Linked DNA regions of Cupriavidus necator N-1. The main gene of each other region encodes a partner of the protein of the gene in region 2 in a complex. Links are inferred from orthologs where the notes say so. Each region holds a gene or a part of one and is shown on either strand. Other genes may lie near its edges. The genes, in order: CNE_RS12880 and uvrB.

Evidence for each region.
Region 1: the proteins of uvrB (region 2) and CNE_RS12880 are in contact, whole or in part, in a crystal structure (PDB 7EGT), measured with the Thermus thermophilus proteins. The link is inferred for Cupriavidus necator N-1 from one-to-one orthologs. Residues at the interface, in WP_096411307.1 of Thermus thermophilus: Glu23, Leu25, Arg26, Asp27, Gly28, Glu29, Arg30, Phe31, Arg55, Glu326, Asp327, Phe328, Glu379, Ser382, Gln383, His398, Gly400, Arg401; in WP_096412145.1 of Thermus thermophilus: His654, Arg656, Phe657, Gln666, Asp668, Glu669, Lys680, Arg681, Leu682, Ser683, Lys685, Tyr686, Ala687.

The regions. Positions count from the first base shown.
Region 1 is NC_015726.1:2,735,330-2,741,554, forward strand. The notes cover bases 1,209-4,225. They hold CNE_RS12880 (UvrD-helicase domain-containing protein), read right to left. Parts: upstream 3,883-4,225; coding sequence 1,534-3,882; downstream 1,209-1,533. Other genes in these bases: CNE_RS12875 (MFS transporter), read left to right, coding at 1,209-1,490; CNE_RS12885 (valine--tRNA ligase), read left to right, coding at 4,102-4,225. Outside these bases: more of CNE_RS12875, read left to right, coding at 198-1,208; more of CNE_RS12885, read left to right, coding at 4,226-6,225. UniProt on the Escherichia coli protein: A helicase with DNA-dependent ATPase activity. Unwinds DNA duplexes with 3'-5' polarity. Translocates on single-stranded DNA with 3'-5' polarity. Initiates unwinding more efficiently from a nicked substrate than double-stranded DNA.
Region 2 is NC_015726.1:1,121,913-1,128,073, reverse strand. The notes cover bases 1,443-4,395. They hold uvrB (excinuclease ABC subunit UvrB), read right to left. Parts: upstream 3,985-4,395; coding sequence 1,900-3,984; downstream 1,443-1,899. Other genes in these bases: CNE_RS05320 (amino acid aminotransferase), read left to right, coding at 4,224-4,395; CNE_RS05330 (putative quinol monooxygenase), read right to left, coding at 1,534-1,833; CNE_RS05335 (hypothetical protein), read right to left, coding at 1,443-1,511. In the rest of the region: CNE_RS05350 (site-specific recombinase), read right to left, coding at 1-347; CNE_RS05345 (low molecular weight protein-tyrosine-phosphatase), read right to left, coding at 435-923; CNE_RS05340 (hypothetical protein), read right to left, coding at 1,015-1,257; more of CNE_RS05335, read right to left, coding at 1,290-1,442; more of CNE_RS05320, read left to right, coding at 4,396-5,420; CNE_RS05315 (polyhydroxyalkanoate depolymerase), read left to right, coding at 5,733-6,161. UniProt on the Escherichia coli protein: The UvrABC repair system catalyzes the recognition and processing of DNA lesions. A damage recognition complex composed of 2 UvrA and 2 UvrB subunits scans DNA for abnormalities.

The DNA.
Region 1 (6,225 bases), 1.6 Mb from region 2 along the record:
CAACCCTAGCCAAGGAGCCTGCCCGACCAGAATCCACCAGACCAGGAGACACGACTCAAGACTGCAGACAGATTGCTCAAGGACGGGGCAGCGCGGCCGGCGCCGCGCCCCGGCCGCGCCGCAAGCGCATGGCTACGGACCGTGCGCCGGCCGCCGCCCCGTCAACACCACGCGCGCGCCGCGCATAGGAGGTGGTTATGAAGCAACGCATCAAGACCCGGCACATGATCCTGGGCGTCATGTGCCTGATGTATTTCATCGCCTATATCGACCGCGTCAACATCTCGGTCGCCGCCCCCCTGATCCGCGAGGAAATGGGGCTGACCACATCGCAGCTGGGGCTGGTGTTCTCGGCCTTTGCCTACCCCTATGCCGCCATGCAGATCCTCGGCGGCTGGATGGCCGACAAGTTCGGGCCCAAGAAGGTGCTGATCGTGCTGTCGTTGATCTGGGGCGTGGCCACCGTGCTGACCGGCTTCGCGGGCAGCGTGCTGATGCTGGTGGTGTTGCGCTTCGTGCTGGGAATCGGCGAAGGCGGTGCATTCCCGACCGCGACGCGCGCCTTCACCTACTGGATGCCGGTGGCGGAGCGCGGTTTCGCGCAGGGCATCACCCACAGCTTCGCGCGGCTGGGCGGTGCGATCACGCCGCCGATCGTGCTGGTCATCGTGGCCGCCGCCGGCTGGCGCGAAGCCTTCATCGTGCTGGGCGCGGTCAGCCTCGGCTGGACCTTGCTGTACGCCTTCTTTTTCAAGGATTCGCCCGACAAACACCGCCGCGTGACGGCGCAGGAGCTGCAGGAAATCGGCTACCGGCGCGGCGATAGCCAGCAGGCAGCCAAGGTGGCCACGCCGTGGCGGCGCCTGTTCCGGCGCATGTGGCTGGTGACCTTCGTCGACTTCTGCTACGGCTGGTCGCTGTGGGTCTACCTGACGTGGTTGCCCTCGTACCTGAAGGAGGCGCGCGGCTTCGACCTGAAGCAGCTGGCCTTGTTCACGGCATTGCCACTGATGGCGGGCGTGGTCGGCGACACGCTCGGCGGCGTGCTGTCGGACCGCATCTACCGGCGCACCGGCAACCTGCGCCTGGCGCGCGGTTCGATCCTGTTCGTGGGGCTGGCCGGCTCGCTGATGTTCATCGTGCCGATGACCTCTACGGGCGATGCCGTCAACGCCGTGATCCTGCTGTCGCTGTCGTTCTTCTTCCTGGAGCTGACCAACGCGGTGCTGTGGAGCCTGCCGCTGGACATCGCCGGCAAGTACGCCGGCACCGCGGGCGGCATGATGAACACCGGCTTCGGCGTAGCCGGCATGGTGTCGCCGGTGGTATTCGGCTACCTGATCGAGCGGACCGGCAGCTATGACCTGCCGTTCATGATCTCGGCGGCGCTGCTCGGGGTTGGCGCGCTGGCCTCGCTGTTCATCAATCCGCTGCTGACGGTGGACAGCCCCGACGAAAAGGCTGGCGAGGTCCGCCACGCCCTGCCCTGAGCCGCCCGGGGCGCGGCATGGCGCGCAGCGAAGCCGGACCCGCTCAGTCGATCGTGTCCAGCTTCGCCACCGACAGCGCCAGCCACTTGGCGCCGTTGCGCTTGAAGTTGATATTGGCGCGTGCGTCCGTGCCTTCGCCTTCCAGCGCGGTGATCACGCCTTCGCCAAACTTGTTGTGGAACACCGACTGCCCCACCCGGAAGCCGGTGCCGGCCTCGCGCTTGGCATCGGCATAGCCGTTGCCGTTGTCCATGCCGCCGGTGGGGCGCGTGCCGGTATAGGGCACGTCCTCGGGCTTGCGGAACCAGTCGCGGCCCCAGGCGCTGTCGCGCTCCTGGCGGCGCACGCCGCCGTAGCCCTGCGCCGGCGGCGTCAGCCACTTGAGCGAGGCCTCGGGCAGTTCCTCGAAGAAGCGTGAGCGCACGTGGTAGCGGGTCTGGCCGTGCAGCATGCGGCTTTGCGCGAACGACATGTAGAGCCGCTTGCGCGCACGCGTGATCGCCACGTACATCAGGCGGCGCTCTTCTTCCACGCCGTCCGGGTCCATCATGCTGTTCTCGTGCGGGAACAGGCCCTCTTCCATCCCGGTGATGAAGACCACGTCGAATTCCAGCCCCTTGGCCGCGTGCACGGTCATCATCTGCACCGCGTCCTGGCCGGCCTGGGCCTGGTTGTCGCCGGCTTCCAGCGAGGCATGGGTCAGGAACGCGACCAGCGGCGTCATCACCACCGGCAGCGCTTCCGGATCCAGCACCTGCTGGGCCTGGTCGCCGTCGGCCAGTGCCGGGGCGGCGGGGCTGCGGTCAACCGGAATCACCGCGGCCAGCGCTTCCAGGCCGTAGCCTTCCTCGACCACGAAGGCCTGCGCGGCGGTCACCAGTTCCTGCAAGTTCTCGATGCGGTCCTGGCCTTCCTTCTCGCCCTGGTAGTGGGTGATCAGGCCGCTGTGGTTGATCACGTACTCGACGGTCTCGGCCAACGTCATGCGGCGGGTATCGTCGCGCATCTTCTCGACCAGGCGCGTAAAGGCCGCCAGCTTGCTGCCGGCCGCGCCGGGCACGTAGGCCACCGCCTCGGCCAGCGCGCAGTCGTACTGGCGCGCCATGTCCTGCAGCACTTCCAGCGAGCGCGCGCCGATGCCGCGCGCCGGGAAGTTGACCACGCGGCCAAAGGCGGCATCGTTGCGCGGATTCTCCAGCAGCTGCATGTAGGCCAGCGCGTGCTTGATTTCGGCGCGCTCAAAGAAGCGCAGGCCGCCATAGACGCGGTACGCGATGCCGGCCGAGAACAGCGCATGCTCGATCACGCGCGACTGCGCGTTGCTTCGGTACAGGATGGCGATCTCGGCGCGGCTGGCGCCCTGCGCGATCTGGTCGCGGATCTCCTCGATGATCCAGGCGGCTTCCTGGCCGTCAGAGCCGCCCTGGAACACCCGCACCGGCTCGCCATGGCCGGCGTCGGTGCGCAGGTTCTTGCCCAGGCGGCGCGCGTTGTGCGAGATCAGGTGGTTGGCCGAATCCAGGATATGCCCGTGCGAGCGGTAGTTCTGCTCCAGCTTGATCAGCCGGCGCACGCGGAACTCGTGCTCGAAGTCGCGCATATTGCCGACGTTGGCGCCGCGGAACGCATAGATGCTCTGGTCGTCGTCGCCGACGGCAAAGACTGCGGCCGGGTTCTGCGTGCCGTAGCCGGCCAGCAGCTTGAGCCACTGGTACTGCAGCACGTTGGTGTCCTGGAACTCGTCGACCAGCACGTGGCGGAAGCGGTGCTGGTAGTGCTGGCGGATGGCGTCGTTGTAGCGCAGCAGCTCGTAGCAGCGCAGCAGCAGCTCGGCAAAGTCGACCACGCCCTCGCGCTGGCACTGCAGGTCGTAGGCCGCATAGAGGTCGACAAAGCGCTTGTTGAAGTCGTCGTTGGCCTCGACGTCGGCCGGGCGCAGGCCCTGCTCCTTGGCATTGTTGATGAAGTACTGCAGGTTCTTGGCCGGGTACTTCTCATCGTCGACGTTGAGCGACTTGAGCAGCCGCTTGAGCGCCGAAAGCTGGTCCTGGCTGTCCAGGATGGCAAAGGTCTGGGGCAGGCCGGCGTCGCGGAAATGCGCGCGCAGCATGCGGTTGCACAGGCCGTGGAAGGTGCCGATCCACATGCCGCGGGTGTTGATCGGCAGCATCGACGACAGCCGCGTCTGCATTTCCTTGGCGGCCTTGTTGGTAAAGGTCACCGCCAGGATGCCCGCCGGTGAGACCCGGCCGTTCTGGATCAGCCAGGCGATGCGCGTGGTCAGCACGCGGGTCTTGCCGCTGCCCGCGCCCGCCAGGATCAGCGCCGGCTCGTCAGGCAGGGTGACGGCGGCTAGTTGTTCGGCGTTCAGGTTGGCAAGCAGGTCGGACATCGGATGAGCCTTGTGGATTGACGGCAATTATACCGGCGGGCCCTGTCGCGCAAGTCACATCCGGCGGGGCCGGATGGCCAGGAAATAGGCACCAGCCTGCCACCCCCGTATAATTTAACGTTTTACTGGCGCAATGCCGGCCGCCGACGGCCGCCGCCGCGCCAGGCGCAGGCCGAAGCACCCTGCGACGACCCCCGACGCCAATATCCACATCCCAGCATGACCGCCCAAGACCAGTCCCTCGCCAAAAGCTTCGAACCCGCCGCCATCGAGGCGAAATGGGGCCCCGAGTGGGAGAAGCGCGGCATCGCCCAGCCGACCTTCGACCCTGCCCGCCCGGACTTTGCGATCCAGCTGCCGCCGCCCAATGTGACCGGCACGCTGCATATGGGCCACGCGTTCAACCAGACCATCATGGACGGCCTGGCGCGCCATGCGCGCATGAGCGGCGCCAATACGCTGTGGGTGCCGGGCACCGACCACGCCGGCATCGCCACCCAGATCGTGGTGGAGCGCCAGCTCGAGTCGCAGGGCGTGTCGCGCCATGAGCTGGGCCGCGAGAAATTCACCGAGAAGGTCTGGGCCTGGAAGGAAGAGTCGGGCTCGACCATCACCCGCCAGGTGCGGCGCATGGGCGCTTCGATCGACTGGAGCCGCGAGTACTTCACGATGTCGCCCGAGATGTCGAAGGCGGTCACCGAAGCCTTCGTGCGCCTGCACGAACAGGGCCTGATCTACCGCGGCAAGCGCCTGGTCAACTGGGACCCGGTGCTGGGCACCGCGGTGTCGGACCTGGAGGTCGACAGCGTCGAGGAAGAAGGCTCGCTGTGGCATATCCACTATCCGCTGGTCGAGGCTGACACCAAGGGTGGCCTGACCCACCTGACCGTGGCCACCACCCGCCCCGAAACCATGCTGGGCGACGTGGCCGTGATGGTCCACCCGGAAGACGAGCGCTATGCGCACCTGATCGGCAAGTTCGTGCATCTGCCGCTGACCGAGCGCCAGATCCCGGTGATTGCCGACGAATACGTCGACCGCGAGTTCGGCACCGGCGTGGTCAAGGTGACCCCGGGCCATGACTTCAACGACTATGCGGTGGGCCAGCGCCACAACCTGCCGCAGCTTTCGATCCTGACGCTGGACGCGAAGATCGTTGCCGACGCCCCCGCCGCCTACGCCGGCCTGGACCGCTTCGACGCGCGCAAGGCCATCGTCGAGGACCTGGACAAGCGCGGCCTGCTGGCCGAGGTCAAGAAGCACAAGCTGATGACCCCGCGCAGCGAGCGCACCGGCAGCGCGATCGAGCCGATGCTGACCGACCAGTGGTTCGTCGCCATGAGCAAGCCGGCGCCGGAAGGCACCTTCTACCCGGGCCGCTCGATCGCCGAGGTGGCGCTGGAAGCCGTGCAGAGCGGCGAGATCAAGCTGGTGCCGGAAAACTGGATCAGCACCTACAACCAGTGGCTGGGAAATATCCAGGACTGGTGCATCTCGCGCCAGCTGTGGTGGGGCCACCAGATCCCGGCGTGGTACGACGATGCCGGCAACTGCTTTGTCGGCCGCACCGAAGACGAAGCGCTGGCCAAGGCAAGGGCCGCCGGCAGCACCGGCAGCCTGCGCCGCGAGGAAGACGTGCTCGACACCTGGTTCTCGTCGGCGCTGGTGCCGTTCTCCTCGCTGGGCTGGCCGGGAGAAACGCCCGAGATGCATCACTTCCTGCCGTCGTCGGTGCTGGTGACCGGCTACGACATCATCTTCTTCTGGGTGGCGCGCATGGTCATGATGACCAAGCACTTCATCGGCAAGGTGCCCTTCCATACCGTCTACGTGCACGGCCTGGTGCGCGATTCGGAAGGCAAGAAGATGAGCAAGTCCGAGGGCAACACGCTGGACCCGGTGGACCTGATCGACGGCATCGACCTCGACACGCTGCTGCAGAAGCGCACCACCGGCCTGCGCCGCCCCAAGGACGCGCCCAAGATCGAGAAGAAGACGAAAAAGGAATTCCCCGAGGGCATTCCCGCCTTCGGCGCCGACGCGCTGCGCTTCACCTTCGCGTCGCTGGCCACGCTGGGCCGCAACGTCAACTTCGATACCGGCCGCTGCGAGGGCTACCGCAACTTCTGCAACAAGCTGTGGAACGCGACCCGCTTCGTGCTGATGAACACCGAGGGCCATGACTGCGGCATGGGCCCGTGCAACCACGACTGCGGCCCGGACGGCTATCTGGATTTCTCGCAGGCCGACCGCTGGATCGTGTCGCTGCTGCAGCGCGTGGAAGCCGAGGTCGAGAAGGGCTTTGCCGAATACCGCTTCGACAATATCGCCAACGCGATCTAC
Region 2 (6,161 bases):
GGGTGCAGGGCCACGCCGGTATCGCAGAACAGTCCGGTCGGGTCGTTCTCGCGCACCAGGCTGCGCACGGTCAGGGCAAAACGTTCGGCCCAGTCGGGATGCCGCTCCAGCACCTGCAGCAGGTAGCGCAGCCGCACATGCTCGGGGTGGCTGCGGTCCGTGCCGGGTTCCTGGCTGCCGGCATCGGCGCCCAGCCCGCCATCGCGGCGGATCCAGAAGCCCAGCTCGATCAGCCAGCCGTTGCGCTCGGCCAGCGGGGCCTCAGGATCGGCCGCGGCCAGGATGGCGTCGAGCTGCAGGCTGGCATTGCGCGATTCGCGCCATTTGCGGAACAGTTTGCGAAGCATGGATTCTCGTGGGATCGGGCCGCCGGCCGCGGCGCTCGTGGCGTCGCGGCGCGGGCCGCAGAAAAGGCGACGGGGCGGGTGCCCGGATCAGCCGGCGTTGCCTTGCAGGCGCTGGCGCAGCTCGGCCACCAGGCCCTCGCAGGCATCTTCGATGTAGTCGAGCACGCGCTCGAAGCCATCGCCTTCGCCGTAGTACGGGTCCGGCACCTCGTCGGCGTCGTGGCGGGTGGCGAAGCTCATCAGCAGGCGCAGCTTTTCGCCGGCATCGGGGCGCAGCCGCGCCAGGCCGGCCAGGTTCTCGCGGTCCATCGCCAGGATCAGGTCGAAGCGATCGAAGTCCGGCAGCCCGACCTTGCGCGCGCGCAGCGCGGACAGGTCATAGCCGCGCTGCAGCGCGTGGCGCTGGGTGCGGGGATCGGGCGCGCGGCCGAGGTGGTATTCATGCGTGCCCGCCGAATCCAGCTCCACCAGCGCGTCCAGCCCGGCCTCCGCCAGCTTGGCGCGCAGCACGCCCTCCGCCGTCGGGGAACGGCAGATGTTTCCCATGCAGCACATCAGGATGGCGTATGTCTTCATCGGATCACAACTTGGCGGGAGTGGAATGGCAGGCGCACCGGCCCTCGGCAGGGCCGCCGGCCGGACAGCCCGCAATTCTACCCGCAGCCCTTCAGGCCAGTTGCTTGGCCAGCCGCTCGCCGTGCGCAAACCCGGCCACTTCCGCGGCTTCGCGCGATTTATAGTGCTCGGTGATGCGCGAGGTCTCGGTCAGCGTGCCAGCGGCGCGGATATTGGTGCCGGGGCGGCAGACGCGCACGGTGTAGGACCATTCGCTCTGTGAGCGCTGCCTGACCTGGACCTGCACTTCGTGGGTTTCATAGACCTTCTTCTTCCATTCACCGATTTCGGTCATTGTGGTTCTCCACGGAAAATGGGGGTGCCTGGCTAGTTGACCTCGCCGGCGTCGATCGCCCGCATGGCGCCGGCCTCCGCCAGCGCGATGGCCCCTTCGGGCGTGGGCGCATCGCCCGCAATCGCCTCGAAGCTGGGGCCGGAAGGCTCGCCGAAGGCATCGGCGATGCGCATCTGCGCCGCAAACCCGCCGGCGGCATTCGGGACCGCGCTGACCACGACCGCGTAGCCGCCGTATTCAAACTGGCGTTCCATCGTAGCTCCTTGTCGTTCGCCATCAAGGCAGCTTGGCCGCCACCACCTCCAGCTTCTGGATCGGCGGCGTCCCCATGAACAGCTCCGGCGCCCTGGCCATCAGCGCCGCGGCAACCTTGCCGCCGAGGTGCGCCTCGCGCGCTGACTCATCGGGGAAGGCATCAAAGATGCCGAACATCGACGGGCCCAGCCGCAGCGCGAACCAGGCCGTGGTGCCGGCCTCCTGCTCCACCAGCGCGAGCCCGTCGCGCAGGAACTGCTCAACCTCCTGCTCCTTGCCCGGCCTGGCCTCCAGCGGTACCCACAGTCCAAGTTTTACCATGATGCGCCTCCCGGATCAGGTGTGACGCATTTCACTATAGGCCAGCCGGAGCCGGCACCACGCGTATCAGGCGGGCGGCAGCGCGCCATCTCCGCTGGCGCCGAACACCTGTGCCTTGAGCTTGGCCAGCTGGTCGCGCACCTGCGCCGCCTGCTCGAATTCCAGGTTGCGGGCATGGTCAAGCATAAGCTTCTCCAGGCGCTTGATTTCCTTGGAGACCTGCTTCTCGCTCATGTCCTCGTAGCGGGCCTGCTCCTGCGCCGCCAGCAGCTCGGCCTTGGCATCGCTGACGCTGTAGACGCCGTCGATGATGTCCTTGATGCGCTTGACCACACCGCGCGGCGTGATGCCGTTGGCCTCGTTGAAGGCGATCTGCTTGGCGCGGCGGCGCTCGGTCTCGCCAATGGCCTTCTTCATCGACTCGGTCATGCGGTCCGCGTACAGGATGGCGGTACCGTTGACGTTGCGCGCGGCGCGGCCGATGGTCTGGATCAGCGAGCGCTCGGCGCGCAGGAAGCCTTCCTTGTCCGCATCGAGGATTGCCACCAGCGACACCTCGGGAATATCCAGGCCCTCGCGCAGCAGGTTGATGCCCACCAGCACGTCGAAGGTGCCCAGGCGCAGGTCGCGGATGATCTCCACGCGCTCGACGGTGTCGATGTCCGAGTGCAGGTAGCGCACCTTGACCCCGTTCTCGGACAGGAACTCAGTCAGCTGCTCGGCCATGCGCTTGGTCAGCGTGGTCACCAGCACGCGTTCGCCGGCCTCGACGCGGGCGTGGATCTCGGACACCAGGTCGTCCACCTGCGTGGTCGCCGGGCGCACCAGGATGATGGGATCGACCAGCCCGGTCGGACGCACCACCTGCTCCACCACCTGCCCGGCATTCTCCTGCTCGAACTGCGCCGGCGTGGCCGAGACAAACATCACCTGGCGCATCTTGCGCTCGAATTCGTCGAACTTCAGCGGCCGGTTGTCCAGCGCCGACGGGAGCCGGAAGCCGTACTCCACCAGCGTGGTCTTGCGCGCGCGGTCGCCGTTGTACATGCCGTTGAGCTGGCCGATCAGCACGTGCGACTCGTCCAGGAACATCAGCGCATCCGGCGGCAGGTAGTCGACCAGCGTCGGCGGCGGATCGCCGGGGCGTGCACCGGACAGGTGCCGCGAATAGTTCTCGATGCCCTTGCAGAAGCCCAGCTCGGACAGCATTTCCAGGTCGAAGCGGGTGCGCTGCTCCAGCCGCTGCGCCTCCACCAGCCGGTTTTCCTTGTGGAAGAACTCGAGGCGCTCGCGCAGCTCCGACTTGATCGCCTCGATCGCGCGCAGCACGGTCTCGCGTGGGGTCACATAGTGGCTCGACGGGTAGACCGTGAAGCGCGGGATCTTCTGGCGCACGCGGCCCGTGAGCGGGTCGAAGAAATGCAGCGACTCGACTTCGTCATCGAACATCTCCAGCCGCACCGCCATCTCGGCATGCTCGGCCGGGAAGATATCGATGGTGTCGCCACGCACGCGGAAGGTGCCGCGCTGGAAGTCGGTCTCGTTGCGGGTGTACTGCATCGCGATCAGGCGCGCGATCACGTCGCGCTGGCTGATCTTGTCGCCGGCCCGCAAGGTGAGAATCATCTGGTGGTATTCGGTCGGGTTGCCGATACCATAGATCGCCGAGACGGTTGCCACGATGATGGTGTCGCGGCGCTCCAGCAGGCTCTTGGTCGCAGACAGCCGCATCTGCTCGATATGCTCGTTGATCGACGAGTCCTTCTCGATAAACAGGTCGCGCTGCGGGACGTAGGCCTCGGGCTGGTAGTAGTCGTAGTAGCTGACGAAGTACTCGACGGCGTTGCGCGGGAAGAATTCACGGAATTCCGCATAGAGCTGCGCCGCCAGCGTCTTGTTCGGGGCAAACACGATGGCCGGCCGCCCCATGCGGGCAATCACGTTGGCCATGGTGAAGGTCTTGCCCGAGCCCGTGACGCCCAGCAGCGTCTGGAACGACAGGCCGTCGTCCACGCCCTCCACCAGCTGCCGGATGGCCTCCGGCTGGTCGCCGGCGGGCGGGAACGGCTGGTACAGCTGGAACGGGGAGCCGGGAAATGTGACGAATTTGTCTTCGTCCAGGGCCGGCGCGGCTTCGGCAAGGTTCGACATAAGGGGCGTGGTGGCTGGAGAGGTAGCGGTACGAGTAAGGAAAGAAATAACGAAAGAAGGCGCGGCGAGATTAGGGAAAAACCTCAGGAAAACGGGCGGATACGCTAGAATCTTGGGGTTGACAGCCCCCGCTTCAAGCCACTTCCCGCCGGAAGGGAACGGGGCCTGCCAGCCGCCAGCGCAGTCCGAAGCATTCTACGCCTTCCCGTTTTCATTCATTGCCGACCACGAGATTCCAAATGAGTTTGTTTTCTGCCGTCGAGATGGCCCCGCGCGACCCGATCCTGGGCCTCAACGAAGCCTTCAATGCCGATACCCGCCCGACCAAGGTCAACCTGGGCGTTGGCGTGTACTTCACCGACGAAGGGAAAATCCCCCTGCTGCGCGCCGTCCAGGAGGCAGAAAAGGCCCGTCTGACCACCGCCACCCCGCGTGGCTACCTGCCGATCGAAGGTATCGCCGCCTATGACCAGGCCGTGCAGACGCTGCTGTTCGGCAAGGAATCGCCGCTGATCACCGAAGGCCGCGTAGTGACGGCACAGGCACTCGGCGGCACCGGCGCGCTGAAGATCGGCGCCGACTTCCTGAAGCGCCTGTACCCGGACGCCAAGGTCGCCATCAGCGACCCGAGCTGGGAAAACCACCGCGCACTGTTCGAATCCGCCGGCTTCCCGGTGGTCAACTATGCCTACTACGACGCCCCCAGCCACGGCCTGAACTTTGCCGGCATGGTGGAATCGCTCAAGTCGTTCCCGGCCAACACCATCGTCGTGCTGCACGCCTGCTGCCACAACCCGACCGGCGTGGACCTGTCGCCCGAGCAGTGGAAGCAGGTGGTGGAACTGGTCAAGGAACGCAACCTGATCCCGTTCCTGGACATGGCCTACCAGGGCTTTGCCGACGGCATCGACCCGGACGGCGCCGCCGTGCGCCTGTTCGCGGACTCCGGCCTGCCCTTCTTCGTGTCGAGCTCGTTCTCGAAGAGCTTCTCGCTGTACGGCGAGCGCGTGGGCGCGCTGTCGATCGTCACCACCAGCAAGGAAGAAGCGCAGCGCGTGATGTCGCAGGTCAAGCGCGTGATCCGCACCAACTATTCCAATCCGCCGACGCACGGCGGCACCGTGGTCGCCAGCGTGCTGAACAGCCCGGAACTGCGCGCCATGTGGGAAGAAGAACTGGCCGAGATGCGCGACCGCATCAAGCTGATGCGCCATGCGCTGGTGGACAAGCTGGCCACCAAGGGCGTGCCGGGCGACTTCTCCTTCGTCAAGGCGCAGCGCGGCATGTTCTCGTACTCGGGCCTGACCTCGGCCCAGGTGGATCGCCTGCGCAATGAGCACGGCATCTACGCCGTCGGCACCGGCCGCATCTGCGTGGCCGCGCTGAACAGCCGCAACATCGACGCCGTCGTCGATGCAATCGCAGCTGTGATGTAAAAGCCCTTTGAAATCGCCACACCGCAACAAGTGGCGACTGGCGCAAGCGTCACAAAGCAATGCACAAAAAGCGGCTTCGGCCGCTTTTTGCATTTGTTTGCAATTTATCAGCCAAATGTCATCCAGAAATCAGCCTTTTACCTTATTGTTTTCCGCAGCAATGGATGTACTTTAAGGTATATGCTGCAGAGCAAGATCGTTAGCACGGTCGTTCGGTTAAGGGCATAATCGGCGCCACGATCCACGGTGTATTGTCAGTACATTAGTACCTGGTAGTACGTACCTCATAGCTAGACCCCAGGCAGAAAAGGCATGCTCTACCAATTGCATGAGTTCCAGCGTTCGATCCTGCACCCGCTGACCGCGTGGGCCCAGGCGACGGCCAAGACCTTCACCAACCCCCTCAGCCCGCTCTCGCTGGTTCCCGGCGCACCCCGCCTGGCTGCCGGCTATGAACTGCTGTACCGGCTCGGCAAGGAATACGAAAAACCGGCATTCGACATCAAGTCGGTGCGCTCCAACGGGCGCGACATCCCCATCGTCGAGCAGACCGTGCTCGAGAAGCCCTTCTGCAAGCTGGTGCGCTTCAAGCGCTATGCCGACGACCCGGATACCATCAAGCTGCTCAAGGATGAGCCGGTGGTGCTGGTGGCCGCGCCGCTGTCGGGCCACCATGCCACGCTGCTGCGCGACACGGTGCGCACGCTGCTGCAGGACCACAAGGTCTACGTGACCGACTGG